DNA from 4 places in the Rossellomorea sp. NRS-1567 genome. Region 4 is predicted to be linked to each of the others. Evidence: riboswitches for the same ligand, from Rfam matches in the RefSeq annotation. Region 4 holds a riboswitch; each other region holds the start of a gene.
What was found. Region 4 has a riboswitch for cyclic di-GMP ahead of ACIFOD_RS12205 (anti-repressor SinI family protein). Riboswitches for the same ligand answer to the same signal wherever they lie in the genome.

Region 1 (7,571 bases), on a different contig from region 4:
GCTAAGCCAGCCCATCATCTGTAAACCAAATACAATAATCAGAATCCCTGCAATCTGTTCAATATAAATCCGATATTCTGAGAAAATCTCTCCAAGGAAGCTGGCAGAGGCCCCCATTAGAATGAAGATGAGGGAAAATCCTGCAATAAAACCAAATGACCTAAGTAAGACCACCGATCTTTCCACCTGCATTTGTCCTTCTCTTGCCTGTCCACCTGTTAAATGACTTACGTAAGCCGGGAGAAGCGGAAACACACAAGGTGAAAAAAAGGATAGTGCCCCGGCGGCTAATGCAAACCAAATCGATACTTCCGTCATACTGTTCACTCCTTTACATGAACAGTATGAACAGGAAATGTTAATGTTTGATTAAGATAGCTATCTTTATTTCCTGTATATCGATGCTCCCTACCCTTTTTTCACGACAATATAATAAACCGATGGATGCAAGTGACCTAATATTGTATGGAACCCGGATGATTGGAGCTGTCGATCGAGTTCCCCGGAAGAAATCCGATGATCTAAAGGTGGTCCCATTTCTGAATCTACCTTTTCCCAATCCAGGATCAGCCAAATTCCATCTTCCTTCAGCATATCGTGTAGATCCTGAAATACTTTGATCAGGTCGGGAACTTCGTGCAAGACAAAGGCGGATACGATTTTATCCAAGGTACCTTTGTTGAAGCTGAGGTATTCCAGGGATGATTTCACATACACGATATTGTCTACATTTTCTTCGTTTGCACGGTGTTTCAGGTATTCCAGCATCTCCTGCTGCAGATCTACTGCCTGGACCTTTGTTTCAACCGTTTTGGCAATGGGGAGAGTCAGATAGCCATTTCCACAGCCTAAGTCGGCTACGATATCGTCTTTATTGAGTTTGAGAAGTTCGAGTGCTTGGTCCACTGGTACGAGCTCCTGACGTTTTGGATCGAGGAGCTTTGAAGCTTTATGATGTTCGAATAAATCTCCTGTCATTTAGATTCCTCCGTTCGGTAAATATACCCTATTATGTATTAGTATCTTAAATTCTACATATACAAGCAAGTTATTTACTCATAGTGTATCCTATATGAGAATTATTACAGATTTACAGAAAGAGTGTGTGTCTAATCATTGAAATATGCACGAACTACTCCCATATGAGATGACTGTATATTAGGAACAAGGGCTTGAAGAGCAATTACTGCCTGTTACATAAATAAAACCGAATGCCGGATTGGATCCGCATTCGGTTTTTATGCTGCTTTTAATCCTTCTAAAATAAGCATAAAGTATGTAACTGTATTTCCACCACGGCGATGGATGATTTCAATGTCGTTTAGTATCCTCTTAACCTCTTCTGAGCCGAGATTTTCAATAATCATCTCGGTGATCTCTTCTGCTGAATATTCACCAACATAGGTGTACTTTAATGCAGTACGGTTCCTTCTACAAAAACTTCTTAATTGCCTTTTTAATTCAGTCGATTCCAACATCATCATCCTTACTACAGATTCAAATCCTACTATACTGGACATATAGATAAAAAAATCCCACCAAAAAGGCAGGCGAAATGATACTAATAAAGCGTCCTAATTAGTATTCATTGTAATCCATTGTTTTCGGTAACCCGGCGATCATTATTTTAAGATAAAAAATGGAAGACCCGTGGTTTTGCGTCCTAATTTTTCAATTAGTTTGCCTTTTCGAAGGACTATACAAATCAAGGTAATATAGTTGTCATTATACTAGAAGAAAAAGGATATGAAAACAGTCATGAGAATAATATTCCATTCCATTTCCTTACATCTTTATGTAATACAAAAAAAATGAATTATATCCATAAAAGAAACCCCGCTCATGGCGGGGTTTTCTAATTAAAAGTTAATATATTGACGTGGATTTACAGCATTGGATTTCGATGCATTCCATGAACCTGCGTGAAGTTCAAAGTGTAAATGCTGACCGAAAGAGTATCCTGTGTTACCCATGTAACCAATTCTGTCACCTTTGTTCACTGCTTGTCCAGAGCTTACTGATGAAGAAGCCATGTGGGCATAAACCGTTGTGAAGGTTTGACCATTAATTGAGTGAGTGATGTAAACTACATTTCCATAGCTTGAGCTGTACTGACTCTTGATGACATATCCATCAGCTGCTGCTGAGATTGGAACACTGCCTCTTGCCGCGATATCTGTACCATAATGGAAACGTTGCTTACCGTTCAATGTGTCCCAGCCAAAGTTTGTTGTAATCGTTCCATAAGCTGGAGCTGTCCAGGCACCGGCACTTACTGGTGCACTTGGAGCTGATGGGGCAGGGGCAGGTGCTGCAGAAGAAGAACCACCACCGCTATTGCTGCTCGCAGTTGCTTGTTGTTGTTCTGCTGCACGTTTTGCCGCTTCAGCTTCCGCTTGACGCTTGCGTTCGATTTCACGCTGGCGTGCAAGTTCTGCTAGACGTGCTTGTTCAGCCTGGATTTCACCTTCAAGCTGGTGTTCCATTTTAGAAAGCTCATCAGATTCTTTTTGAAGATCTTTTTTCTCCACTTCCAAAGAAGCCTGCTGCGCTTCTAGCTGCTTGAATAAATCCGCTTTTTTAGCTTTTTGACTATCAAGATCTTTTTTCAAAGACTCCAGACTTGCTTTAGTAGATTCTAATTCTGCAAGCTTGCCTTCTACTTCTTCTTGTTTCTTTTCTAATTCAGCCTGATCACGTTTTTGTTCGTCCATGATCTTCTTATCTGCACTTACGATTGTATTGACTGCTGTTACACGGTTGATGAAGTCACCGAAGCTGTCCGCGCCAAGTAGTACATCAAGATAGTTTGCAGAGCCGCCTTTTTCCTGGATGGCACGGGCACGTTCTTTTAATAGTTCGTTACGTTCTTCTATCTTTTTCTTTAGAACTTCAATTTCTTCTTTAAGTTTATTGATTTCTGCTGTTGTTTCGTCAATCTCTTTTGTTTTCTCGGTAATCTTTGTTTCAGTATCTTTTAATTTTGTACTGATTTCTGCAATTTGTGATTGGATTTCTTGTTGTTTACTGATGTTTTGGTTAATCTCTGATTTTTTCTCATCAATTTTTCCATTGATTTCCTCTTTTTTAGAAGAAATGCCTTCTTGTTGCTTCTGTAATTCCTCCACGGAGGAATGAGCGTTAGCTGTTGTCCCTAACGTTGGTAGACTCCCGATTGTTAATGCTGCTGCAATTGATAATGATATGAAATACTTCTTGTTCAAGCGGCATGCTCCTTTCAGCTTCTATCAACCTATCAAATTTTACACTTTTAAGAATTTACGTACAGACATAAAGCTTCCCCAAGCCCCAATCAGGCAACCCATTAATAGAATCAATCCGTTTACTTGATAGATAAAGGGGGTAAAATCTAATATCTGAATAAAATGGTTTTGTAGTTTTGGCTTAATAAATTCATAAGCATAGTAGTAACCTGTTGTGACAAGAGCGATCGGGATAATAGAACCTAAAATTCCAAGCCATAATCCTTCTAGAATGAATGGCCAGCGTACAAACCAGTTGGTTGCACCCACGAGTTTCATTATCTCGATTTCCCTTCTTCTGGCGACAATGGTGATTTTGATTGTATTTGAGATGAGGAACATGGCGGTAAACAATAGACCGATGATTAACACTAATCCAACGTTTCGACTCATTTCCAATACATTAAATAATCTTTCAATCTTCGCTTCACCATAAAGTGCTTCGTTCACACCTTCATACTTGCTGACTTCAGCAGCGATTTTCCCAGTTTCACGGGGATTTTCCGCTTTTACGATAAATACATCGTATAATGGATTATCCTGTTCGAATAACCTGAAATCGTCTCCTAAATCCTTTACAAGATTTTGAAGTTCTTCTTCTTTAGAAGAGTATTCTACGGATTCCACTCCACTTATTTGGTTAATCTTCTTATCTATTTTTTCTACTTGAGCTTTTTCAGTACCGATCTCAAGTAGTACGCGTACTTCAACGTCTTTCTCAATATCGGTTGCAACCTTGTTCATGTTTAGCATAAGTACCATAAATACACCAACAAGTAGCAGGGTTACAGTAACGGCACTCACGGATGCGAATGTCATCCAGCCATTACGTCCGATGCTTTTGAAGCTTTCCCTTAGATGTCGACCATACGTCCTAGCTTTCATAACCGTAATCACCTCGCTGTTCGTCACGAACAATTCGGCCATTTTCGATGGCAATTACCCGATGCTTGATGGTATTTACGATTTCCCGATTATGAGTAGCCATGATCACCGTTGTTCCACGATTACTGATATCCTCTAAGATGTTCATGATATCCCAAGATGTTTCCGGATCCAGGTTACCCGTAGGCTCGTCGGCAATCACAAGTTTCGGCGTATTCACGATGGATCGTGCAATCGATACACGCTGCTGCTCTCCGCCTGACAATTCATTCGGAAGCATTCTTGCTTTATGCTTTAACCCTACCAGATCCAGTACTTCCATGACTCTCTTCTTTATTTGCTTTGGATGTTCTTCTATTACTTCAAGTGCGAAGGCAATGTTTTCATAGATTGTAAGAGATGGTAACAGCTTAAAATCCTGAAACACGACTCCAACGTTTCTTCTTAAGTATGGAACTCTACTAGTTTTTAATTTTGCCAGATTAATACCGTTTACGATGATATCGCCCTTAGTAGGCCTCTCTTCGCGGTACATCATCTTGATGAATGTAGACTTCCCGGCGCCACTTGGACCCACAACATACACAAACTCGCCTTGCTTAATGTGGACGTTAAAGCCATTGGCAGCCATGACACCGTTGCTGTACTGCTTATACACGTCTTTCATTTCTATCATTTTAAAATCACCTAATTTGTATTATGTAGTTACCCTCTTGGCTGTTATCGACATATGTACGGTGTTTGAACACAACGACGTCTTTACCATAATTAGACACGAAATGGCGAAAAACCTCGAATTGCTCTCCCGAAAATTATTATAACATCACTTTGTCCGTTGTTAAGGAAAAAAATTATTACATTTACGTTTCAAAGGTTGAAATAATGTGTATATTTTACCTTTTTTATTGTCGGTTATACCTATTTACCGTTATAAATGTAGGTATTTTTATCTACAACCTGGTACTATAACCAAGTAAAAAAGTTTGATAGTGAGGGGATGCTAAACCTTAGGGTGATGCTAATCTGATTAAGTTACTAGGTTATAATTTTTTGCGGATTTAGTGCGGAATCTTTACAAAAACTATCAGATGAGCTTTTGTAACATATATTTAAAGAAGGGATAGGAGAAAGTTTGTGGATAAATCAAAAAAGAAGAATCCTCAGTTCAGGACTCTTCCTCTTCACTTACTTCTTATTCGCCAACCACTCTGCCACTGCTTCTGCTTCTTCACCTTCGATGAGTCCTGCAGGCATTTGACCTTTACCATTTTGAATGACTTCCAGGATTTGATCTTTGTTTAATTCAGCACCGATTTTATTAAGGGCTGGCCCCATACCGCCTTCAAGGTTTCCACCATGACAGCTGGTGCATTTATTGTTTACGATTTTTTCAGGGTCTACTCCGCCAGAGCTTGTTTCTGTACTTTCTTCGCCGCCGCCACCGCAAGCTGCAAGTACCAATGAAGCGCCAAAAACAATACTAAGTAGCTTTTTCTTCATTTTTTCTCCCCCTAGGAACACATTTTAGAGTAACGGGAAGTATCGAGGTCCGTCCCTCTATTACATAATTATACCAAGGTTAAACCCGTTTGAAACCTTCACCTAACACCTCTGAAGCGTCCATTGTGACGACGAAAGCAGATGGGTCAATGGTTTTGACCAGTTGTTTCAGTTTTGTGAATTCTGTTTGATCGACCACACACATAAGGATCGGGCGCTCATCGTCCGTATAACCACCGTATGCAGATAGTTTTGTTACACCACGATCAATTTTATTCAGGATTCCTTCACGAACTTCTTCCTGTCTGTTTGTAATGATAAGTGCCATTTTTGAACGGCTGATGCCGACCTGGACTAAATCAATCGTTTTACTTGTCACGTACAAACCGATAAGGGCATATAAACCACGTTCGATGTCAAACACGATCGCAGCAGAAAGAACAATCATTCCATCGATAAGCGCGACGCAGGTGCCCAAGGACAGCCCGGTGAATTTATTTACAATCTGTGCTGCAAGGTCCGTCCCGCCTGTAGACGCTTTACCTCGAAAGACGATTCCCAATCCCAGTCCTACACCAATCCCGCCGAATAAAGCGCCCAGCAGGGGATCTTCCGTCCACGGCTTCCAGTCTTCTGTTAAAAATACTACCAGCGGCAGGAAAACCGTACCGATGGCTGTTTTTACGCCAAATTGAAGGCCCAGGAAGATTAACCCTGCAATGAATAACGGAATATTAAATGCCCACTGAACAAAGGCAGGCTTCCAATCAAACACACCTTTCAAGATGGTCGATATTCCACTTACCCCTCCTGAAGCCACCTCATTCGGCAATAAGAACACATTAAACGCAAGGGCCACAATCGTTGACCCAACCACAACAAACAAATACTCTAACAACTTCTCTTTACGCGGATTAAATGCCTGCCCACGACGCCTCTCTTTCAAACCCATCCAGTACGACTCCTTTAACCTATGTATTTATAGTATGAGTACAACCTCTTCCTTTATGCAGAGTATGCAGAGGGACGGACCTCCAATTGGTCATGTCCTGAACCTCTGCGGATGAAGATTGCTCATAAATTTTGCTTGATATAGTTGAAAAGCATATGTATGAACCAGGTGAAGATTCACTTCTCCACCCTTCAAACACGCTCTGTATCAACCTTTGAGAGTATAGCATGGGTACTTGGAGGTGTAAATAACACTTCAATAACGTGGTAAAGCATTAATAAGTTGGGGTGTTATTGTGGTGAGGGACGGACCTTGAATAGTGAGTTGCTTTACAACATAATTTCGGATTTCTGCAACGGTGAATTGGATTCCGCTTTCTGCAATAGGTGATAATACCGGTAGTCTGCGTGTGCTTATTCGTGTATGTAAACTATATTCCCTGTTCATTTTTATACATATAACGGAAGGAACGAATCGCTTTTTGAGGTCCGTCCCTCAAAAAAAGCTGAACCCTCCAATTAAATGGAGGATCCAGCTTGATTGAGTATGATTATTGAATTTTGGAACGAAGGTATGCGTTGATGAACGGGTCGATGTCTCCGTCCATGACGCCTTGTACGTTTCCTGATTCTGTGTTGGTTCTGTGGTCTTTGACCATAGAGTATGGATGGAAGACGTAGGAACGGATCTGGCTTCCCCATCCGATTTCCTTTTGCTCTCCACGAATTTCGGCAAGCTCCTGTTCCTGCTCTTCGATTCGCTTTTGATAGAGCTTCGCTTTCAGCATTTTCATGGCTGACTCACGGTTCTTGATCTGAGACCGTTCAGACTGGCAGGTTACCACGACATTCGTTGGTAAGTGAGTGATACGGACAGCCGAATCCGTCGTATTGATGTGCTGTCCACCGGCTCCACTTGCACGGTACGTATCGATTTTAAGGTCTTCCGTACGAATTTCGATTTCGATTTCT
Region 2 (7,571 bases), on a different contig from region 4:
TTTGTGACCAATCGGTCATAATGAAGGTAAGGAGTTTATCAAGGAGAGGAAAGCATGAAGGAAAAAGAGAAATTAATTATTGAAACATCGATCAAGCTGTTTGCCACAAAAGGATTTAACGCCACCTCGGTGCAAGAAATCGTGAACGAGTGTGAGATATCAAAAGGTGCATTCTATTTGTATTTCAAATCAAAGGAAGCCCTTCTGTTAGCCATCATGAATTACTATTTTAAAATGATCACGGCTAAAGTAAATGAGATTGAAGACGAGGATTTGCCTCCTTATGAAAAATTCCAAAAGCAATTAGAGTGTCAGTTTATTGAAATCTGTAAACATAAAGAGTTCATCATCATGCAGATCAGAGAGAATGCCATGCCGTTTAACGATGAAATCCATGATCTCCTCAGTGAGATGAAAATGGACACCCATCGCTATTATAAAAGAAGATTATATGGGATATACGGAAAGAAAATCGAGCCCTACTTCTGGGATATCACCATGATGATTCAAGGTTTTTTCCATTCTTATTTAGAATTGGTGATGCTTGATAAAATCGAATTGGATTTTGCCTATTTATCCCGATTCATTTTGAAACGTACGGATGATTTGGTGGAAGGTCTACTAAAAAGCGGGGATCAGCCTGTCCTTTCCTTTGAAAAAGTGGAGGATCTGGTAAAGGATTTCACTTTATCTAACAGGATCAATGAGTCTACACTTGTTCATATGATCGAGGATGCACGTGAAGTAGCAGAGGACGAAAACACCAAAATTTCGTTGGAAGTCATTCAAGAGGAAATTCAAAAGGATGGAACCCGGCCGGTCGTCATCAAAGGAATGATTGTGAATCTTGAAGAGGACCTGTCACTGAAGCATCTCGTGAATGCCTTGAGACATTTTTATGCATTCTGACCGCGAAAGACCCGCTTAGTTCAAGTGCGGGTCTTTTGTTTTGCTGATGTTATTCTACAGCTGCTGAATTTGATCCGATTCATGGAAGGTTACTTTTTCACCGTCAGGGCAATTGGCGGCACGGTACATTCCATAAGCCACCTGACGTCCCGAAATGCTTCTGTATTTTTTCAGCCTGCCTACCATTACCGGGCGGATGGCTCTGGAGAAGAGTTCTCCCGCTTTTTCCCCAAGGCGGAATTCATCTCTTTCCCCTAAAAGAAGGGATGGCCTGAAAATGTGCAGGGCGGGATAATACAGGGCTATTAAGTCTTCCTCGAGCTCCCCTTTCACCTTACTATAAAAGAACGGTGAAGCGGAACTCGCCCCAATAGCTGATATGACCATATATTGTTTGGCTCCATGGTCTTTACCGAGCCTTCCTAGTTGAACGGGGTACTCGTAATCTACCTCTCTAAACGCTTCCTTCGTCTGCGCTTTCTTGATGGTCGTTCCAAGACAACAAAATACATCATCGATTTCCTCGTGTGGCAGGAGCTTCATCTGATCGAATGGGATGATTCGTTCATCCAACTTCTCATGCTTCACCCCGCTGCTTCTTCTCACGAACGAAATCACTTTTTTATACTCGGGACTCTTGATCAGTATTTCAATCAGGTGTGAACCAACCAAACCTGTGGATCCTGCAACTAGGGCAACCTTTGTCATCTGCATTCCCTCTCTCTTTTTAGTGACATGTTTATTTCAATAACCTATTCCAGCCTTTGTAGTGGTGAACAGAAATACCTGTCGGATGCGGCTGGCAGCTTGGCGACCATTCCAAAGAGTGGCAGGCCCATCACTTTGTTTCCTTGTCTTTCAACAAGTTTGCCTTTTTCAGTTTGTTTTATTCTTCCTTTTAAGTATAGAGTTTTTTCCTTTATTGAAAAGATGAAATTTCCGAAAAAGGATAACTTACCTTTATATGTGAAACCCTAACATAAATTGTCTATGCTCAATTTCATTCTTTTTCTTTACAACTCTTTTCTACCTGTGAGATAGTAGGAGCTTGTGTTTTTTCATAGGAAAAAAATAAAGGAGCATTTGTCTTATATGTCTACTAAAAATCATTACACATCCAAAATTGATTGGCCCGTATTTGCCATCAGTGGAGGATTATTAATCGCTTTCGTTATCGCAGCTTTTCTAAGTCTAGACAGCGTAACCGCATTTGTGAATGGAGGCTTCGCCTGGTCTTCGAAATACTTTGGTGCTTTCTGGCAGGTGTTAATGCTACTGCATTTTCTTGTGGCACTTTACATTGCATTCTCTAAATATGGGAATGTACGGTTAGGGTTTATGGAAAAACCGGAGATTGGAACGTATAAATGGTTATCGATCATAATGGCAACCTTACTTGCAGGGGGCGGCGTGTTCTGGGCAGCTGCTGAGCCAATGTATCACTTTATGACGGTTCCTCCAATGCATGAAGGAATCACTGCTAAAACCCAGGAAGCAATCATGCCTGCCTTGGCACAAAGTTATATGCACTGGGGCTTTCTCGCTTGGGCAATCTTAGGAACTTTGAGTGCCGTCGTTATGATGTACGGCCATTACCATAGAGGGATGCCACTGAAACCGCGAACTCTGCTATATCCCATATTCGGCGAAAAGCTTAAAACGAGCATCCTTGGAACGTTCATTGATGCATTTGCCATTATTGCTGTAGCGGCTGGTACAATCGGACCGATTGGATTCCTCGGTTTACAGGCTAGTTACGGTCTGTCTACTCTTTTCGGCATACTGACCAGTTCTCCACGCAGCTTGCCATCATTATCTGTTTAGTGATTGTCTCCACCGTGTCAGCTGCGACAGGAATTCATAAAGGTATACAAATCCTGAGTAATTTTAATGTACGCTTGGCCTTCGGATTGATTCTATTCGTCTTACTATTCGGTCCCGGAGGATTCATTATCGATTCCTTCGTCTCCTCATTCGGGTACTATGTGGATCACTTTATTCAGATCAGTACATTCCGGTCGGATACAAGTTGGTTGGGGAGCTGGACCGTGTTTTTCTGGGGATGGTTCATTGGGTATGGACCTATGATGGCTATTCTTGTAAGCCGTATTTCACGCGGCAGAACAATCCGTCAAATTATTCTGGCCATTGCGATCATCGCTCCCATTGTCACCACCTTCTGGTTTACCGTTGTAGGTGGCTCAGGTATATTCTATGAATTGCAAAATCCAGGGAGTGTCTCACAGGAATTAATGAGTGGAGGTATGCCTGCTGCAATGATCGCCATCACAAACCAACTGCCAGTCGCAGGGATTATTTCACCACTATTTCTATTGCTAACGATCATTTTTGTCATCACAACAGGAGATTCAATGTCCTATACAATTGCGATGGCCGTTTCCGGAGAAGGAGATCCCAAGGTTTCCTTACGTGTATTCTGGGCAATTTTGATGGGCTTCATCGCAGCAATCCTTCTTTATATAGGTGATGGGAGTGTTACAGCACTCCAGAACTTTATCGTAGTAACCGCTGTTCCCGTCTCACTTCTTTTATTACCAATGCTATGGCTCGCACCAAAAGTATCAAAAGAGTTGTTGATCGAACAGTCACGTCAAACAAAATAATATTAAAAGCGCCAATCCACTTTATGATTGGCGCTTCTTATTTTACTAACGATTCACACTTCAAACACGATGGATTACTTCCTACAACTCTTCATCCTCAAAAAATTGCTGTAATTTCTCATCTTGTTCAGGGTCTGCATTTTCAGACGCATATGGATTATCCTTGACTCCTGCCGTATCCATATTTGTTTTGATGGCGAGAAACGGTCCTTTCGGTTCCTCTGCTATGACTCGGTCGTTTAACTGTTTGAAATCCGGCAGGTCTTTATTCACTTTATCTTCTTCCTTCAATTGTTTCACCACCATTCTTATAAGCGATTAGAATAATATCCTCGTTCGTTTGCTGACGAAGTTCACTCTCCATATTCTGCACTTGATTCAACGTATCTTCTGATAGGTTGGCCACCTGAAACTCTTTATTCATCCTATTCTTCACCTCTTAACTATTTTCGTTTGCTTGTCCGATTTCTTTTTCGGCAATGAACCCGTTCCCTTCTTCTATTGCATGATGTTCCTCTACTGACTCTCCAGGAACATACACTTGACTGGGGTTGCGAACCTCATTGTTCAGTGTAAACTCAGGATTAAGCGGTGTATCCATACGTAGATCTTCAGGTTTCTTATGATCTCTCATTATTCCACCTCCAATATTTAGTATGGCTACTGATAAAAAAAATCATCCACATTTCATGTGGAACAAAAAAAAGCGTTAAGCAACTTATGCTGCTTAACGCCCCGATTCATCTTCAAACCCACGTATAATCCCTTCCCCAGCTATCCCGGGCAAGATCTTTGATTTCATCGACAATCTCATTTTCCACAGCAAAAGCATCCCCCTGTTCATAAGGGTTGTAGTGGAAAGCGTAAAGCCTGGAAACAAACTCGTGAAACGGAAGAGAGCATTCTCCTTCCAGTTCCCCATTTTCCATGACAGAAGGTTCGATACCCTGACCCCAGTTCTGGGAGCCGTCGTTATTCGGATTATAGAAATAGATCCGATATTCTCCCTTGGGATCTTGGGTGATTCTCAGAATCGAAACGGCATGGAAACCAAGAAGCTTTCCATGAACATTTGTGATGAAGATCCCGACCGGATTCGGATAGATCAACCCGTAGTCATCATTGTATTCCGGGTGGTGAGTGGCATAGAACAGGCGAACGAATCCCGGATAGTCAGAAATGAGGCCTGTTAATGAATCAATGACAGTGCTAAACCCTTTTTGAACCCAATCTCCATAAAATTCCGGATTCACCCAGCGGTGTCCATCTTCCCCTCTAAGCGATACACGCCTCATCATCTCACTGTAAATACGGTCAAGATGAGGAACGAGAACAAGTGACACAGGATCAAGCTCTTGATGAAGCTCAGGCGCCAGCCCTCCACTTAATTCTTTCGAATGGACCGGTGTACCTTCAAACATAATATCGATATCTCCGTCCCTCGCTGCCCTTGGAATCAGTTCGAGTAAGTACCCCGGAGCATGCTGTGCCCAAAGGCTGATACCCCGCGCTGTTTGACAGGTCGGATTTAAGCCTTGGCCAATTCCGATAGGTTGACCGAGGACATTGATGACACCGGCAAGAAGGACAGAATTCGCTGTAATTCCGTCTCCTGTTTTACACGAATTAAGGAGCGTCTTCCGTACTTCCGGTCGAATATCAAGCTCAATCAGCCTTTTCAATCCCGGTGATACTGGAGATGATGATAATACACCCCGTTCAAGCATAAGAGCGAGTCCATAAACCGATTGCTTTGTTGCTGGATAGATGGCCACTTTTATGAGCTGAAAGACGAGTTCCTTATGTTCATCCAAGTTTGCCTTTCCTTTGTCATTTAACTGAAGGGCAGCCGGAACAAGCTCTTGAACCTTTCTGCTTAGGAATCTTAGTAAAATCGCATGCTGGGGAGCAACAAGCCCCGTTTCACGCATGGACCCCGCAAAGGCAACAGCCTCCTTCTCCAGTTCTTCCTTAGACAAATCCATAAGCTTCTTACGGTATTCGCCCGGCTGGGAAATGCTCTTGCTTAAGAGGGACGGACCTTCGATAGCAGACACGTACTTTTCCAAAACAAGTCGTTCCGCTACGCTTAAGTCTGAATGAAGCATCTTTTTCGCTGTTTCAATCATCGACACTGTCCGCTTCACCATGATTGGACGTTGTGCGGTCAACCGTTCAATTTCTTTAATCAGTGTAGTCGTAAGTGCTTGATAGGAAAGCTTATCGGATAGAAATCGAAATAACTCCGTTGCTCTTTCACTCTGCTCTCCACCTTCAATCCGTGCTGCTTCTGTCGCTTCAGGGAAAAGCAGGTTCAGATTCAGAACCATTACTTCATTGAGGAAATCCTCAGCCATTTCAGTCGAAACATCGGGATGTTCATATTGACCTTCTGCAATGGATAGCATTCTTAACTCACTGAGAATTTCAATGATCGAAGGAAGCCCCTTCGCTTGAAGTGACCCGGCCACAAGTGGTGGTTGGAGCTTGGACGCCTTTTCCCATGGACCGTCCTGGAAGACCCCGGCCATTTCAAAGCGACTTGCGCTTCGATATAGAATCTCCAATCCTTCATCCGTATCCAACAATCTTTGCGCTTCCTGATAGACGTCAGTTTGATACATTGATTTCGCAAATGAAGCTGCGCTCTCCAGATCATTAAGCGCTTGCAGAAATCGATCTTCCAGCTTAGACGTTAATTCAAATGCCATTTCAAAACTCCTTTATCGATCAAAATACCAGTGGATGAGAGAATTAGATATAGAAGTTAAACTGTTCGTATTCCTTTAATAGACCCCTCATGATTTCACTGTCTTCCCCATAGAAGAAGATCGTTCCGTAATGATTACCGAAGCCGATTCGCTGAGCTACTTTCCCTTGAGCCGGACTGAACATATCATGTTTTTCAAAATAGGCATGGTTCTCCAGTTCATCGGGCACCTCCAGTTTCTCCACATAATTAACATGCGGATGGACCATTAAACAACCTGCATGGGCTTTTGCCTTTTCACCTGTAGAAGGGAAAAACTCTCTAAGCTCTTCTTCTGTTGTATTGGGATCACTACAAAGGATTTGCGCTTGATATGCATTAAATCCATAAGCCCGTTCTATCAAATCAAAGATATGTCCGCCAGGGACTCTGGCTGCGACTTCACCGAAATGAAGAGTACCATCGGACGTAATGAAATATTCCGGATGAATAACACCGTATTCAATCTCAAACGCATCAATGAGCTGTTGAATCGCCTCACGGATGACCGGACGCTTTTCTTCAAGGGTTGGAGATGCCGGTACGAAATTAGAGTAGCCTAATCGCACATACTCCGTTATATTTAAAAATTGGATCTTTCCATTATGAATAAACGCTTCACACGAGAATTCCTGTCCGTCTAAATGACTTTCCATCAGAAGGGGAAACTCCGACTCGGTGAGAGCATCGATATCTTCCGGATTCTCAATGGCACGGTGTCCGACAGACCCTGCTTTATCAAGAGGTTTTACGTGAATGGGGTCGTTCTTATCTCCTTCGACTTTCAGAAGGGCTTCATTCACACGTTTCAAGAAGCGTCTTACATCTTCCTTATCCCGTGCTTCTTCAAATACACCTACTTTGATTCCGGCAATTTGCGCTTTACGCTTCATCATCCCTTTATCTCTTAATAGAAGAGAACGGTTGAAGACGCGCGGTTCGTTACGGAAACGGGAGTTTAATGCCCCGGACCACTCCACACACTCTTCATACAAAGGAACAGCCACTTCTGCACCCATTGCCTTCAGCTGCTTATAAAGATGATCTGAACCTTCATTTAACCGATCGAAGTCCCAGCCGATAAAGGCAATATCATGTTTTTCTGCATAGCCCTCAAAATCAGGCGGGCCAACTACGACGAACGGCCTATTTAGCTTCGTACACGCTTCGATTGCCGGCAGACTCCAACCGATCAATGCTGTTAGATAGGGTTTGGTTTTTTCCTTTCGATCCACATTCTGTTCTGCCTGCTGTAATTCAAGTTGATCTAGTCCCATATTTTCCTCTCC
Region 3 (7,571 bases), on a different contig from region 4:
GCTTTTGCAGTCTTTCATTATCTGACCTGGAAACATTGATCAAACCTATGCCTTTTTCAATAAATAGCTTGGCAATCGATTCACCTAATCCTCTTGTTGCTCCCGTCACAATTGCATAATCCATATGGAATCATCTCCTTCTTACCTTCTGATTATAAGGGAGAGTCTTCTTATAACAAATAAATAAGCATTGAATTAACGGAAGATTTACAAAGTGGCGGTTGCCCAGCTAAGTGAAAAGGCACACCATCAAGGCATACTCTCATCAATCAAATGATATTCAGGGATTAAATCTGACAGTGGGACAATGGAAGCTTTTTTCTCATAAAGAGGAAGAAACTCTTCAAGCATGGTGGCAACCTTGATTCCTGTGACCCCGACATGACCTATGGCAATGGTTGAAGTGTCACTATCTAATTCTTTAGAAAGGAGCTTGGCTTGCTTTCCGATATGCTGGATGGTATAGACATCATCAAAGAATAATTCGTTCTCAAGATAGGGCACATCCAATTCCTTCGCAAGCTTCGGAATGACACTCTTTCCTGTTGTTTTACTATCAAGATAAAATAACCCCTTTTCCTTGCATACCTCTAAAACGATTCTCATGACCCTCTCATTGGCAGTGGCCCTTGAGCCCATATGGTGATTGACTCCTACTGCATAGGGAACCTCTTTGATCGCCTTTTCTACTCTTTTACGGATTTCGTCATTTGAAAGCGAAGTGGTAATTGCCCCGGGTCCAAGCCAGCTTGCTTTCCCGGACATCGGTTCCATTGGAAGGTGTACGATGACCTCATGGCCCCGACCATGTGCCTTTTCCGCATCTTCCAGTGTTGTTGGCAGAAAGGGCATAACTGCAATTGTCAAGGTAACCGGTAAGTTCAGAATTTCTTCTGTTCCCTTCATGTCGTTTCCTAAATCATCAATAACGATCGCGAGTTCATTATGATGGGCTGGAAGGGGCAGGATGTTTCTTGCAGAAGATGAAGCATGAAAAAAGAACGTCAATAGTAAACAGAAGAACAGGATTCTCATCTTTCATCACTCCTTTTTCTTTATCATGTCCATTTTGAGGAGTATATACGAAAGAGGTCCGTCCCTGATGAGAGCGTAAATAAAGGCAGGAAGCTTATTCTCGCTTCCTGCCTTCTTAGTTTATGAGGTCCGTCCCTCATCCCAGCCTTTGGTGGGGCGGTCGCTGGGGTAGCCGTGGGTTTGGCGGTACGTTTTTCTTTGGGTGGTAAAGTCCCACCAGTTTTTGGTGGAGGATGGGTGGTTGGCGTGATGGACGACACACCTGAGGGAGTCTTCTACGCAGGGGTCCATCCAGACGCCGTATTTCTTTTCCAATTCTATAATCAGGTCTTCTCCCTTTTCGTTCTTAATGGCCTCATAAGAATAGAAACCAAGATCTTCAACGACGTTATGCGCCATATTCGGTCCGATTGACGGAATTCGTTGAAATATGGACATGCCGACTAAGTATCGGGCTCTATCCAGGGAGATATTAAGTTTTTCACTTAATGCATCGGGAGACCATTCGAAGATGTCTCCCAATCTGATTTTCTCTTTACGAAGCGATGCTCTCTCTTCATCAGTCAGTGGCAATTTAGGACTTTTTCTATTCAATCTTTGTTCCCTCCTCTATCCCTTAAAGGATTGTTGTCGAACTAAATGAAAGTCTTCCACTACTGGATGGTAGGTTTTCTTCTTCACCAGCTTATGTTTGTTCTTAATTGGAGTGTTGTTCGCCAGTACCCCTACCTTTGTTTGCTGGAGTTCCTTCACACCTTGCACAATCAACTGCATGGCGATGATGGCAATCATAAAGGCCGCTAACGGAGCAATGACAATCCAGTACTTTCCTGTCATAAGGGAATCTTTAGTGGAACTGATCAGACCTGACCATTCAAATGTTCCTGATTTCGGAGGATCGGGTACCAGTCCTCCTGTGATGATCGTTCCTCCCAAAAACAGATGAAACAATCCCAGATGCACAAGAATGAGAAGCGTTTGGATAAACTGCTGCCCCCATATAATGAATAATCTTGGTGCCAAGTGAGGGAATAGATGCGTCCATAGCAAATGACGATTACTTCCCCCTAAGAGCTTCGCCGACAGAACAAAATCCTGTTTTCCTAATATCTTCAGTTCATTTCCTATTAAAACCGTCGTTAACGGGAGCACAAGTATCGTTAACACGACAGCTTCGAAAACGAGTCTTTCAAAGATGGAGTGATCCCATCCTAACACGGGCAATCCCCAAAGTACTGGTCTTAATAGAAGATACGCAATGAGACTTAAAGGAAGGAAATGAATGGAATCCACCATGCGATCAAGCCACTTTTTTCTGTTTTCTTTTAAATGAAAATGATAGACTATTCCAAGATAGAATCCACCTATCACCCTTAGAGAAGCGACAACCAGTGCAAAGAGTAGGGTATACTTTGCCCCAACAATCAGTTGGTCGAGGATGCTATAACCGAAGAAATCAGACCCCAGTATCATCTCTCCAAATGGCTTATGTGGAGGTGCACTGATGATACGTCCCTCATCATTTTTCATAAACTGAATTTGTTTAATCGGATCTTCTTTCATCATTGGATAAAAGAAACTGACAGCAATCAAGAGAAAGATGACACTAAACCCTGCGGCAAACTTCCCATTATGCATATGCTGCCACCAAAGCCGTCTAATAGTAGAAAGCCAGCTCCATATCTTCCATTCTTTCCACTTCGTTTTATCCTTATTATATTTGGTGTGATCGACGCTTCCCTCCCGATTAATCCATAGATATACCCCTTGATACACGACAAAAAAAGGCGTGTATATCATAATCAGTGAGATGGCTATGACCATTGGTCTGAAGTCTTGGACGATATAATACGTGATTCCCCTCATATTGAAAATCGTTTCAATGATGAATAAGCTCGAAAGCATCCCCCATATGATCAGCTTTCCATGATAAAACAGACTGGGAGAAATATTTTTCAATATGTGGGCAAATAGGATTCTGCCTTTCGACATGCCTTTACTTTGGGCAAACTCAATATGCGGCTTAAGCATTTCTTCTTCCATAATAAAAAGAAGAATCCGAAAGAAAGAGATCATGGGAATAATGGATAGTGTGATGATGGGAGCAAGAAAGATCTTTTCATCTCCGAGCTCTGTAAAGCTCATTAATTCAAAGCCAAAATGTTTAAAGACATAGACAATCAAAAGCTGAAGCATAAACGCAAACATTAAGTCAGGCACCGTCTCAAAGAGGTTTAATACCTTCTTTAGAGAAGACGTAACCCATCGGGGCAAAAACACTGTGAAGATGGTAAGGACAAATGCTGTTCCCAGGCCTAAACCCAATGCTCCACCGATAATCTGTAAAGAATACAGATAAGGTCCCCAAAGCATGTCCAGAAAATCGACTGTTATCCCTTTATAAGAATAGCTCCAATTTTCACCGTCCATAAATACAAAAACAAACTTAAAAAACTCTTCCATGAATCCGACTAAATTGTATAAACCCTTCTCCTTAAATACTTCAGGAGCAATACTCACGGCTAGAATACCGATCAATCCGAGAATATAATAGAACATAAATTTCAGCGGAAATGTGAGAAGCCTCATACCCTGATCCCCTTTTTTTCTCTTTTTCCTCAGTTTAATGGAAATGTTAAATATTTTCAATTTTATTTTAATTCGGACAATCTCATAGTAGATGTCCACGAAAAAAGGTGACTCCTACATTTCAGAGTCACCCTTCCTGTTTAAGCTAATAATCGACTCGGCCTTCCCAGATAATAGCCTTGCCCGATTGTAATCCCAATATCCTTTGCCACTTGCATATCCTGTTTGGTTTCAATGCCTTCTAACACAATTAACGTATCCTTACCGTAGAATTGATTAAAAAAGGAAAGGAATCGTTGTTTCTTATCATCTTGAGCCAGATTCAAAGCAAAATAACGATCGAGTTTAATGATCTCCGGTTCATATTCAATGGATTTCTTGATGGAAGAGGTCCCTTGCCCGAAGTCATCAATCGCATACCAAACACCATATTGCTTAAGTTCTTTAAGAGACTCTTTTAATATTGGGTTCTGCCACAGCTCCTCCGCACTCGACTCATTAATCTCCAGCACGAGACGCCCCAATATGTCCGGATGTTTCTTCATCAGGTCATAAAAATAGGTATGAAAGCTTGGGTGAAGAATCGTTGTGATATAAATATTAAGAAATAACTTACAATCCTTCAGTCCCTTCTCTGTAAAGCTTTCAAGAGCTTTTGAAATGGATAAGGTATCAAGCTTATACAAGATGTTGGCTTTCATCGCAGACTGAAAAACATTTTCGGGATTTTCGTTATACTTGTTTCGTAACAGGCCCTCATATGCATAGAGGGATTGATGCTTGCCCATTTCATATAAGGGCTGAAAATCATGATAAATATAGTCGTTTTGAAAAATAGTAAAGATATTCATAGGACCCCTATACTCTCTATAGTTTATAAAAAAAACCACACAAAAACGTATTCCTACGTTCGTATGTGGCCGGTTGCGCTACTAGCTCCCCTAAATGTAAGCGCCCATCTATCATTTAGGTTCAAAGCTCCCATTCGAATTGTCAGTATATGATTTTATCTTATAAGAAAAATATACCACAAACATAGTACTTATGGGTTATTTTTTAATTGATTATTAGAAAATTCCCAAAAATGATTATCTTGATACATAAGGATTGCCCTTTACCCAGAACCTCCACGGATAATCCCTGGCTTCTCCCGAGTTATCGATTCCAATTCGTTTTCCTTCCACGATGTCTTCAGGCTGGTATCCCTTTGAAATGATGAGAGGGGGTTCCAAAAAGCTGCCCCCGTAATCCTCCATTGTAATGCCTAACGCTTTTGTCAGCTTTCCTGGACCACTTGTCCAATTTTTTCTCACATGACCCGGTCTTCTTCTTTCCATTAGCTCCAAGCCTTCAAGGGGTTCGACCGCTCTAATGAGAATCGCTTCGGGTTTCTCTTTTTCCCCGCTCACTACATTGACCAGGCAGTGAGTATGCATAACGTATGTATAGATCCTGCCGGCTTCCTGAAACATGACTTCCGTCCGCTTCGTCCGTCTATTCCCATAGCTGTGAGCCGCCCGATCCGCTGGCCCTAAGTACGCTTCCGTCTCCACAATATAACCTGAAGCTGTTCCCTCCTCCGTCTCTTTCAATAACACACATCCCAACAAAGACTTTGCAAGTTCCAAAGTGGGCTGTTGGAAAAACGAAAGAGGCATAGGGGTATCATTCATGACTGTCACTTCCTTCAACCAATAATTCGTACACATATGTATGGTATACCCCATTTATTTGTTGGTTAAATAAATTTTCATTAAAGAAAAAATCCTGAATAGGTAACACTGTTCTTATTTCACCAGTCCATAAAGTAAATCTAAAGGCACCGCTTCCACCTTCCGTCCATTCCTCCCCGTTGTGGTTTCCGCTTTACAGAGAGAGTTCCATATGGCTTCTTCTACACTATCCACTGCCATTTCAAATAGAGTAGAGATGATCGGTCCGTCTTCTTTAATGAAACCGTACGGAATCGTGTTATCACTGGAAGGCTGATGTGGAATGCGGTGTGCAGTAGAAAACGCAAGAACAACATCACCACTCCCATGAGCTGCATATGAACCCGTTCTTGAAAGGCCGAATGAAGCACGTTTCGCCAGTCGTTTAAGCTGCCTTTCGTTTAGAGGTGCATCCGTCGCAAGGATGATCATGATTGATCCATCCGGTGCATTTTGATCCTCCCCGTTGTTAAGAATGGGAACCCTTAGATCTTTCCTCTGACCGAAATTTGTTAACACGAGGGCACCCACCGTATACTTCTCACCTCCAAAAGTATACTCCCTGGAACTCGTCCCTATTCCACCTTTGTAACCGAAACAAAGCATTCCCGTCCCCGCTCCAACGCACCCTTCATCGACAGGTCCAGATTGTGCATGAACAATGGCTTCCCGGGCATCTTCAGGCTTTACATGAAGACCGCGGATATCATTCAAGAACCCATCATTGCATTCTCCCACAACGACATTTACTGTCCCCGTTGTGTCTCCGATTTCAGGTGTCTCGTCCAGCATATATTGAACCGTCCCTTTTAACACATCTCCAACTGAAAGAGTATTCGTCAAGAGAATCGGACTTTCAAGGACACCCAGCTCCTCCATTTGAATCGTCCCGACTGTTTTTCCAAAGCCATTGATCACATGGTAACCCGTGCATACCTTATCACGAAACAGATTGCCGGAATGAGGTAATACCGCCGTTACACCCGTTCGTACCACGGTACCCTCATTCTCATAGTGAAGGGTTTTATGTCCGACCTTCACTCCCTCAATATCGGTAATGCTGTTATATTTCCCACATGTATAGGAGCCGATACTTCCTCCCAATTCCCGTAATCTCTTTCGTTCCATGGATGAATTACCCCCTTTTTTTCTTATCAATACTATTCGTGCCTAAATCACAAAACCCTCTTTAAGAAAGAGGCAACCCTATTTTTAACAGGATAAAGAGCACGTAGAGAGTACATATTAAAGACTGTTAAATGCTTGTAAAAGGCAATTAAAAACATTGGAGGACCTGACATGAGAAAACGATTTTTTTCCATTACAGCCTGTGCTGTCATCCCGTTTATGCTGATGACTGCCTGTAACAATAACGATGCAAACGATAACCTGATGGATACACAAAACGTGAATTACGATCCTGTAACTTATGATAACGGTGGTAGAGATCGGATGGATGGAATGCAAGGTAACCAAACTCCCCTTCACCGTTTCATGGCTCCGATAGACCCCAATGGGGACTTACGTGAATTTACCCACCTAGACCCAGGGGAAAATGCGCCAGGTAATGAAGAAGCCCGTCAGCCGAATCAGCCTGCACAAGAACCGAATACGGCAAAACCGGAACCACCTGCAGAGGGTCAGCCCAAACAGGATGCACAGGCATCCGATGCAAGTGGATTTGTGAAGCAGGTAGTTGATTTAACCAACCAGGAACGCAAGAAAAATGGACTTGGTGCCTTGAAAATGGATGGAGAGTTAGCGAATGTAGCGGAGATGAAATCAGAAGACATGAAGGAAAATGACTATTTCTCTCATACTTCTCCAACGTATGGGTCTCCTTTTGAAATGATGGAGAACTTCGGGGTGGATTACTCCACGGCAGCAGAGAACATTGCCGTTGGACAAAAAACACCTGAATCTGTCGTTAACGCTTGGATGAACAGTCCCGGACACCGCAAAAACATTTTAAACAAACAAGTCACTCATATTGGCGTGGGAACAGCGAAGGATCCAAGCCAGGGAATCTATTGGACGCAGATGTTTATCGCAAAATAAAGGTTCAGACCGGTCACCTCTATGACCGGTCTTTTTCTATTACATAGCCTGCACCGAACTCGGCCTCTGGTCTGATTCAAAAATAATCCCATGGCTCATTGTGATGAACCGGCAGCTGCATTAAAATAAAACTATAAAATGGAAAAACAAACCAAAGTGAGGGATATTAATGAAAAA
Region 4 (7,571 bases):
TGCTATATAACAAGGTTGGACGGGTCAGTGAGTGGATCCAGAACTGGCGGAGTCAGTCGGCTCCCCCTAGTCAGGAAGCCCAGACACTGGATGATTTATTGAAGAAGCACAGCAGTACCGGTGCTCTAAAGAAAGCAAGCGATCTATTAAATGAACGTAAAACGCGAGGTAACACGCCTGAGGAATGGTGGCAATTCTTTAACTCCCTTCTGAAGCAGGAAGACTTAGAGTTACTTGAAAGACAGCCCTATTTGATGGATGTCCTCGTTCAGAATATAACGAAACGCTTCATGAAAGAAGCTCCATTCGAACGGGAATGGAAGCCTCTTTATCAGCTCTTTGCTACCTTTTATTTGTCGATTCACATCGATCTTTATTTACAAAAGAGGAATGTAGAGCTGAGTCGCGAACAGTACAGCATGTATGATTTTCTGTTAGGAGAAATGGAAGATGCGGTTGAAAAACTGTCGATTCATGCCATGCCATTCAGCTTCGATCCGTACATTGCTTTTTTGAAAAAGCAGACGGTCGAGATGAGTGACTCGGCAGAAAACAGTACGATGATGAAAGCCGAAGTGTACCGCTTCCTATGGTATTACTTGTTCAAACAGAAGTCGTGGCGCCGTGAAGAGGTTGCGCGTTTAGAAGAAAACAGCGCGCAGGATTCCACTTTTTACAACGTCGCAATCCTTCATCAATATTTACTCCTTGAAGATTTAAATAAGGCGAGTGAAGTGGTGGACGAACTGGGTACTGAGCTCGTCGCGTTCAGTGAATTCTGGCTGCGTAAATTTTTCGTAGGGAAACGTTACGAAGTGGGATTCTTCCTGGTCCGCAATATTTTATCCAGAATGCCGGACCACTTGGAAACCCTCGATTATTATGAAGCGACCCGATTCGTACGCTGGTTTGTGCGGATCCTGCCGATGGATTGGCTGATGGAAAAGGACAGCTCCCTTGTCAATGAACTTCTTCTATCCATGCTTCCGTACAGCTTCTTCTCGTACAATGAGTATCTTATCAGTGCGAAGGCTTATCGTGAATGGGTTGAGCTCCAAAAGTACATGAGCTACAGCATTCAGGAGATGGAAGGCATGGGCCTCCGCGATGTGACGAAGGAAGCGCCTGAGCTTGCCCTTCCGATCTATTACGCCGGGGTCATGGATGCTATCGATCAGAAGAATCGCGACAGCTACAAGCTGGCGGTTCGTTATATGAAAAAGATCCGGACGATTTATAAAAAAACGAAGAAAACCGACAAATGGGACGTCTATCTCCCCTACATTTTAGATAAATACAAGCGATTACGCGCGTTCCAAGAAGAGTGCAGAAAGGGTAAGTTAATCGATGCTTAAACTGTCTTCCGTAAAAATCAACGTCAACACAACTGAATATGAAGACCGTTTCTTCATCACTGCGGAAAACGACAAAGGTGAAATTCTGCCTCCAAAAGAATGGAAGGGTCAGCTGTTTCTTTGGCATGAAGAAAGTTACTACGGGACACTCCTTGAGGATTCCACAAACGGGATCGCAGTGACTCAATGGCAGCTTCTCACATTGCTTGCCGGTGAGCATTTCAGCAGCATGATCGAGTGGGACTGGGATGAGACCGGGCAGGCGTGCATTGCGATAGCCCCTGTGATCTACGAATCGGTGGAAGCCGGTCGCTGGCTTCCACGCTTCGAGGAATGGCAGGAAAAAGGGTTGCAGTTTCATATCCCCGATGAAGTCTGGTCGAATTTTAATGATGAGTTCTGGAAGGAAGAGCTTCCTGATGGAGGTCCGTCCCTCAAAAATCTTACCAAAAATTGGTTTCAAGGTGCATTGAATGAGGCGATGGCTTCGGGTGGATCGAGTGCGATGAAGCGGATTCAGAAGCTGAAGGAAAGTACGCTGACGTCTGAAGAGCTGGATGCGTATTTTGATGAGAAGCGTTGGAGTGAGTGGATTGCCGGTGAGGATGAAGAACTTCCGTTTTCGATCGGCCTGAGGATCTCTGAGCCTCTTGATGAGGATCAGTCCTGGGAGCTTGAGACGATTCTCAGAGACCGCAAGAAAACGAATCGCGTCATTTCACTGGCTGAAGACACAGTCCCTCCTTCCTGGAAAAAGCACCTGCCTGATGTATCTGAAGAACAGGAACGGTGGATGAAGATGATGCCAATCCTCCGTGACGTGGATGGGTCCCTCCGCACAGCTCTTGGTGAGCACGATGCCTGGGATTTCCTATCCGTATTAAGTGAGAAGCTCATCGATTTAGATATTGAAATTCTCCTGCCGTCATGGTGGGAAGCGATGAAAGATGCTCAGGTATTGGTAAAAGCAAAGCTGAAAAACACGGACACAAGCTATCGTAAATCCTTCGTTGGCCTCAATGCCATGCTTGATTTCGACTGGCGATTATCGATGAACGGAGTCAATCTGTCAGAGGATGACTTTAATCAACTCGTCGATAATCAGCGACGGTTAGTGAAAATTCGTGGTCAATGGATGAAGCTTGATCCCGCTATGATTAGAAGAATTCAACAGATGATGACGAAAGCGAAGCAGGAAGGGATTTCGATCCAGGATATGCTGGAGCAGGAGCTGGTTCCCCGGGATTCTGATGAATCGGATCTGGAGCAGGATGACGACGAGCATGATCCTTATAAATATGCCAAGATACAGCTGGAACTCAATCGATCTATGAAAAAGATGATTCATCAGCTGACAAATGTGTCCTCGATTCCTTTAACGGAAACACCTGACACGTTTATCGGCGAGCTTCGTCCTTATCAGCAGCTGGGAATGAGCTGGATGCTCTTTTTACGAAAATTCAGCTTTGGCGCTTGTCTGGCCGATGACATGGGACTCGGAAAAACGGTCCAGCTGATTACCTACCTGCAGCACGTAAAAGAAACCGAGATACCGGAAACACCTTCCCTCATCGTTGCCCCTACCTCCGTTCTCGGAAACTGGCAGCGGGAGTTGGAGAAATTTGCACCGGACTTGAAGGTCCACCTTCATTATGGACCGACCCGGACGAAAGGCGAACAATTTGCCAGGGAAATCAAAGGCGTCGATGTGGTTCTTACCTCATACGGCTTGTCACATATTGATTTTGACGAGTTATCAGAAGTGGTGTGGACTTCCATCTCTCTTGATGAAGCGCAAAACATCAAGAATGCCAATACAAAACAATCACGTGCCATCCGCAAACTCAGCGGTAAGCACCATATTGCGCTCACCGGGACCCCGATGGAAAATCGGTTGTCCGAACTGTGGTCGATCTTTGATTTCCTTAACCACGGGTACCTTGGTGGATTCACGCAGTATCAGAAAAACTATATTGCTCCGATTGAAAAAGATGAATCAGAAGAAAAAGTCAAAGAGCTTCAGGCAAAAATCAAGCCTTTCTTATTGCGTCGTACCAAGAAAGATCCCGAAGTGGAATTGAATCTGCCTGAAAAACTGGAACAGAAAGAATATTGTCACCTGACCACTGAGCAGGCGGCACTGTATGAGCAGCTGGTGAAGGACACTCTCGCGAAAATTGAAACATTGAGTGGATTTGAGCGCAAAGGATTAATCCTTCAAATGCTCAACCAACTGAAGCAGCTTTGCAACCACCCTGCTCTCTATTTAAAAGAACCGGATCCAAAATCGATTCTCTCCCGCTCTGAAAAAATGCAGAAGCTGAAGGACATCGTGGAAACCGCTCTGGAGTCTGGCGAAGCTTGCCTGATCTTCACCCAATATATTTCAATGGGGGAAATGATCCAGGAAGTGATGAAAGAAGAATTCAACGTCGATGTCCCATTCCTGAACGGAAGCATGGCCAAAGGAAAACGGGATGAACTCGTGGAGAAATTCCAAAATGGCGAGTTTCCAGTCTTCCTATTGTCACTGAAAGCCGGCGGAACCGGATTGAACCTGACCGCCGCCAACCACGTCGTCCACTACGATCGCTGGTGGAACCCAGCGGTAGAAAACCAGGCAACCGACCGTGCGTATCGGATCGGACAACAGCGATTCGTCCATGTTCATAAGCTGGTCTCTTCGGGTACCCTTGAGGAAAAAATCGATGCCATGCTGATGAAAAAGCAGGCATTGAACGATGAAATCATCCGCAGTGATCAATGGGTTACGGAATTGTCGGATCAGGATTTGGAATCGTTGTTGGTGTTGGAGTAGTTGTATGTGACCTCTTTCCTTTTGCGGGGAAGAGGTTTTTTGTAGGTGTGGTCTGAAATTAGTGGCTATTGGGGTTATTTAAAAGGATTTTGACAAATTAGGGTTAGGTTTGAATTCATTTTTTACAAATATAATTATATAAATGATTACGTTTAATCTGCCGATACCTTTTGTTGCGCCACTTCCGAGCAAACTTGTGCCACTTCTGGACTTTGTTGTGCCACTTTTAGCGTCTGTTGTGCCAATTCCCACAAAACTCGTGCCAAAATGTGAACAACCGGAATCATTAACATTCACCACGGGAGAAGATCTAATGCAACATCGCTCTCTTACCAATCAAAAAAACGCCGGCTCCCCAAAAGGAAACCGACTCAATATGAAGACAATAAGGGGAATTACTGCTTACGTTACTCACTGCTACACATGTATATTTCTAATGAGGCATATTTGAGGCATGTTGCGATGACCATTGGAATTTGAGACAGCTGCTTATTAGGTTGGTTGGATTGTTCGTATGGAAAGAATTCTGGGTGGAGTTTTTTTTATGACGAGGTTTTCAAAACTGGACTCGGGTATTCGTATCCTTGCTCAAGGGCTGTCACCCGTTGAGATAAATAGAAATTTTCGACGTTTGCTCTTGCTACTTTTTTGATGAGGTCTTCTGTTAACTTTTCCATTCTGTCAATTCTTTGTTCAAGATCTTGCAGTGTGGCCACAACTCCATCTCCCTTAAATAAATATTAAAACGGTAATTCGATTGGCTCTTTCTTGCTTGGCTCTGGTGCTTCTGCAGTTTCCCTTCTGCTGTCCATAAAGCGGACATTTTCAGCCACGACTTCGGTTACATACGTTCGTTTTCCTTGATCGTTATCAAAATAACGGGTTTGGATTCGACCGGTCACGCCAACGACAGATCCTTTCCGGCAGTATTTCTCCGTATTGTCTGCTGCCCGGTTCCATATGGTGCAGAGCACGAAGTCTGTCTCAATTTGGCCTTTTTGATTCTTGTAGTTACGATTCACAGCTATCGTAGCGTTAAGTATCGATTTTCCTTCCAATGTTTTTCTTGCTTCAGGATCTTTGGTCAGCCTTCCAACGAGGGTCACTTGGTTGATCAATTGTATTCTTTCCTCCTTTCTCTTAAGCTGCTTTCATCTTACAATCTTCTGTCTCATCTTGTAAAATCGTGAATTTCCGAAATTCGAGGCAAAAATGGCTTGAATTTCGGAAATTCCCCTAGGGAGATTTTACGTTTTTTACTCAAAAACGGGGCCAAAATCACAAAATTGCATCTTTCGTCCTTTTTTTTCATTGAGGAATTTGTTAGGGAAACAATTCCTACTATGATATAATTTTATAAAACCTTTAAATGGGAGATGTTCGTTCATGAAAACCTTTAAAGTTATTTCACTGCAAGTAGTGGAGAACGATGAACTGCGTGACTTTGAGATAGTGGACGGTCTGATTATTAATAAAGAGGATGGGCAAAGTACGTGGCTTGTCGAAACGTACTTGTCGAATAAATATATCGAGTTCTTTCAAGAGGCTCAGCAACGAAAGGAAGATTTGGAAATCCAGGTCGTGATTTCTAATAAGGCCAATGACCCGGCTGCGTTCATGACTACAATCCGTTGTATTAAAGAGATGGATGAGCATATCAGTATTATGTTTGAGGGGAAATTGAAAAAACAGAGGAATGAATATGCAGAATTACTCCTTGATGACTTAGTACAAAAAGGATATTCGGGCGAAGAGTTAATCCGTGAGTTCCGTGAGAAAATGGTATCGAAGCCAAGGATTCCGGCAACGGCAAAACCTAGCGTTTAATTGTACAAAATTATGTAATATTCATCTGTTTGATTATGATATAATTGTATTAATATTGTGGCTTCTTATATGAAGTTCTTAGGTAGGTGTTCCCTGTGATTGGAGAAAGAGTAAAGAAATACAGACAAGAAAAACGCATGTCCATGACAGAGCTTGCTGATAAAGCCGGTGTTGCAAAGTCATACTTGAGTTCAATAGAGCGTAACCTTCAACAAAACCCTTCTATCCAATTCCTTGAGAAAGTTTCAGCTGCTTTAGGGATTCCGATGGATGCTCTTTTACACGATCTACCAGATGATCAAAATATCGATCATGAGTGGCTTAAGATTGCAGAAGAAGCCATGGATTCTGGAATTACCAAGGAGCAGTTCAGGGAATTCATTGAATTTAACAAGTGGAAATTAGGCAATAAATAAAGTCTTGCGAGGGATTCGCAAGACTTTATTTATATTAAATCACTTTGTACTCGGCTTTTACGTCCTGGGGTCGCTTTTGTAAATACTCCCTAATCTGTTCCTTAGAAATACCTGCTTCTAAAGCTTGTCTGACCAAATCTACCCATTCTTGATCCAATACTTTGTTCCCCAATTTGTTTCCCCTCCTAAAATACACTAAACGTATTCCAGGCAATCCAGCCGCCGTCGTATTAATATGGAGCATCTAACTATCACTTAATCCAAGTATGTGTAAAAAATTATGTAAGTCTTACAGACGAGTGATATATACTATTAATACTGTAGACCTGTGACTTTGCGTCCCCACTTTTCAATGGGTTTGCCTTTTTCTGATCCTGTCTTTATCTTTGATATACCAATAGTACCACTTTTTGTTAATATTTTTTGTCTTTTCTGATATCTTTTTTACACTTTTTTCCTACAACAGCATACTTTTTCCGACAAATACTCTGTTAATTTTTAAATATAGAGAGGATTTTTGCTATTCTATAATATGATTCGTCGAAACTTCAAAAATACTTTTGACCCATCCCTTTTTTGTAAGCCTCTAATTTTTTTCTTAATGGAAGTATATTGCCAAGCCTTAGAGAAGATGCATAAAAAGGTGAATTTGTTAAATTATTTCCACATGAGGGGCATATCCAATCGCCTAATTCAGTGCTACTAAAAGAGGAACGTGTACATCTACTACATACTTTTTTATACATACAACACCCCTATTGAGTTTTTTGTTCATTATAGTGAACAAAATTAATTATATACCAATTAATAGGTAATTCAACTTTATTTTTCCATAAAACACACTGAAAATAAGTACTATCCTTGAAATATCTTTTAATTGCTTAAAATCCCTAACTTTATCGTTCTTAATAGAGAATTCCTGTTTTAACTCTAAAAAATAAAGCGCAGAAGCTTTTAGCCTCTGCGCTCAACTCTATTACTCGTCCTTCTTATCCTGATCCTGCATATCCTTATCATCTTCTACAGCATCTTCCTCAGGCGTGTTATTATCCTTCGCTGCATCTTTGTCGCCTTGCTCGTTTTTGTCCTCTGATTCAGGGTAATTTTCTTCACCCATGTCCCCGTTATTTTCGTTCATGCCATCATCTTCAGGCA

Region 1: another riboswitch for cyclic di-GMP. It lies ahead of ACIFOD_RS08480 (hypothetical protein); the one in region 4 lies ahead of ACIFOD_RS12205 (anti-repressor SinI family protein).
Region 2: another riboswitch for cyclic di-GMP. It lies ahead of ACIFOD_RS17220 (NAD-dependent epimerase/dehydratase family protein); the one in region 4 lies ahead of ACIFOD_RS12205 (anti-repressor SinI family protein).
Region 3: another riboswitch for cyclic di-GMP. It lies ahead of ACIFOD_RS04240 (EAL domain-containing protein); the one in region 4 lies ahead of ACIFOD_RS12205 (anti-repressor SinI family protein).

The regions. Positions count from the first base shown of each region.
Region 1 is NZ_JBITPL010000014.1:108,147-115,717, reverse strand. Features, by position in the region: gene ACIFOD_RS08490 (cytochrome c biogenesis CcdA family protein) at 1-318, opposite strand, end outside; gene ACIFOD_RS08485 (class I SAM-dependent methyltransferase) at 409-978, opposite strand; gene ACIFOD_RS08480 (hypothetical protein) at 1,239-1,520, opposite strand; cyclic di-GMP riboswitch class I at 1,604-1,695, opposite strand; gene ACIFOD_RS08475 (murein hydrolase activator EnvC family protein) at 1,860-3,224, opposite strand; gene ftsX (permease-like cell division protein FtsX) at 3,264-4,148, opposite strand; gene ftsE (cell division ATP-binding protein FtsE) at 4,138-4,824, opposite strand; gene cccB (cytochrome c551) at 5,334-5,648, opposite strand; gene ACIFOD_RS08455 (YitT family protein) at 5,728-6,600, opposite strand; one part of gene prfB (peptide chain release factor 2) at 7,151-7,571, opposite strand, start outside.
Region 2 is NZ_JBITPL010000024.1:161,847-169,417, forward strand. Features, by position in the region: gene ACIFOD_RS17215 (TetR/AcrR family transcriptional regulator) at 55-909, shown strand; gene ACIFOD_RS17220 (NAD-dependent epimerase/dehydratase family protein) at 964-1,617, opposite strand; cyclic di-GMP riboswitch class I at 1,708-1,791, opposite strand; partial or broken gene ACIFOD_RS17225 (BCCT family transporter) at 2,002-3,533, shown strand; gene ACIFOD_RS17230 (hypothetical protein) at 3,615-3,839, opposite strand; gene ACIFOD_RS17235 (hypothetical protein) at 3,808-3,957, opposite strand; gene ACIFOD_RS17240 (hypothetical protein) at 3,973-4,167, opposite strand; gene ACIFOD_RS17245 (hypothetical protein) at 4,280-6,244, opposite strand; gene ACIFOD_RS17250 (ATP-grasp domain-containing protein) at 6,288-7,559, opposite strand.
Region 3 is NZ_JBITPL010000006.1:53,746-61,316, forward strand. Features, by position in the region: gene ACIFOD_RS04220 ((S)-benzoin forming benzil reductase) at 1-124, opposite strand, end outside; gene ACIFOD_RS04225 (divergent polysaccharide deacetylase family protein) at 250-1,035, opposite strand; gene ACIFOD_RS04230 (helix-hairpin-helix domain-containing protein) at 1,156-1,629, opposite strand; gene ACIFOD_RS04235 (ABC transporter permease subunit) at 1,645-3,624, opposite strand; gene ACIFOD_RS04240 (EAL domain-containing protein) at 3,765-4,475, opposite strand; cyclic di-GMP riboswitch class II at 4,534-4,614, opposite strand; gene ACIFOD_RS04245 (DNA-3-methyladenine glycosylase) at 4,713-5,297, opposite strand; gene ACIFOD_RS04250 (P1 family peptidase) at 5,412-6,464, opposite strand; gene ACIFOD_RS04255 (CAP domain-containing protein) at 6,636-7,394, shown strand; gene liaG (LiaG family protein) at 7,564-7,571, shown strand, end outside.
Region 4 is NZ_JBITPL010000016.1:150,294-157,864, forward strand. Features, by position in the region: gene ACIFOD_RS12175 (SWIM zinc finger family protein) at 1-1,355, shown strand, start outside; gene ACIFOD_RS12180 (DEAD/DEAH box helicase) at 1,348-4,173, shown strand; gene ACIFOD_RS12185 (hypothetical protein) at 4,716-4,889, opposite strand; gene ACIFOD_RS12190 (single-stranded DNA-binding protein) at 4,914-5,291, opposite strand; gene ACIFOD_RS12195 (YwpF-like family protein) at 5,560-6,000, shown strand; gene ACIFOD_RS12200 (helix-turn-helix domain-containing protein) at 6,096-6,416, shown strand; gene ACIFOD_RS12205 (anti-repressor SinI family protein) at 6,451-6,588, opposite strand; cyclic di-GMP riboswitch class I at 6,696-6,789, opposite strand; gene ACIFOD_RS12210 (hypothetical protein) at 7,393-7,571, opposite strand, start outside.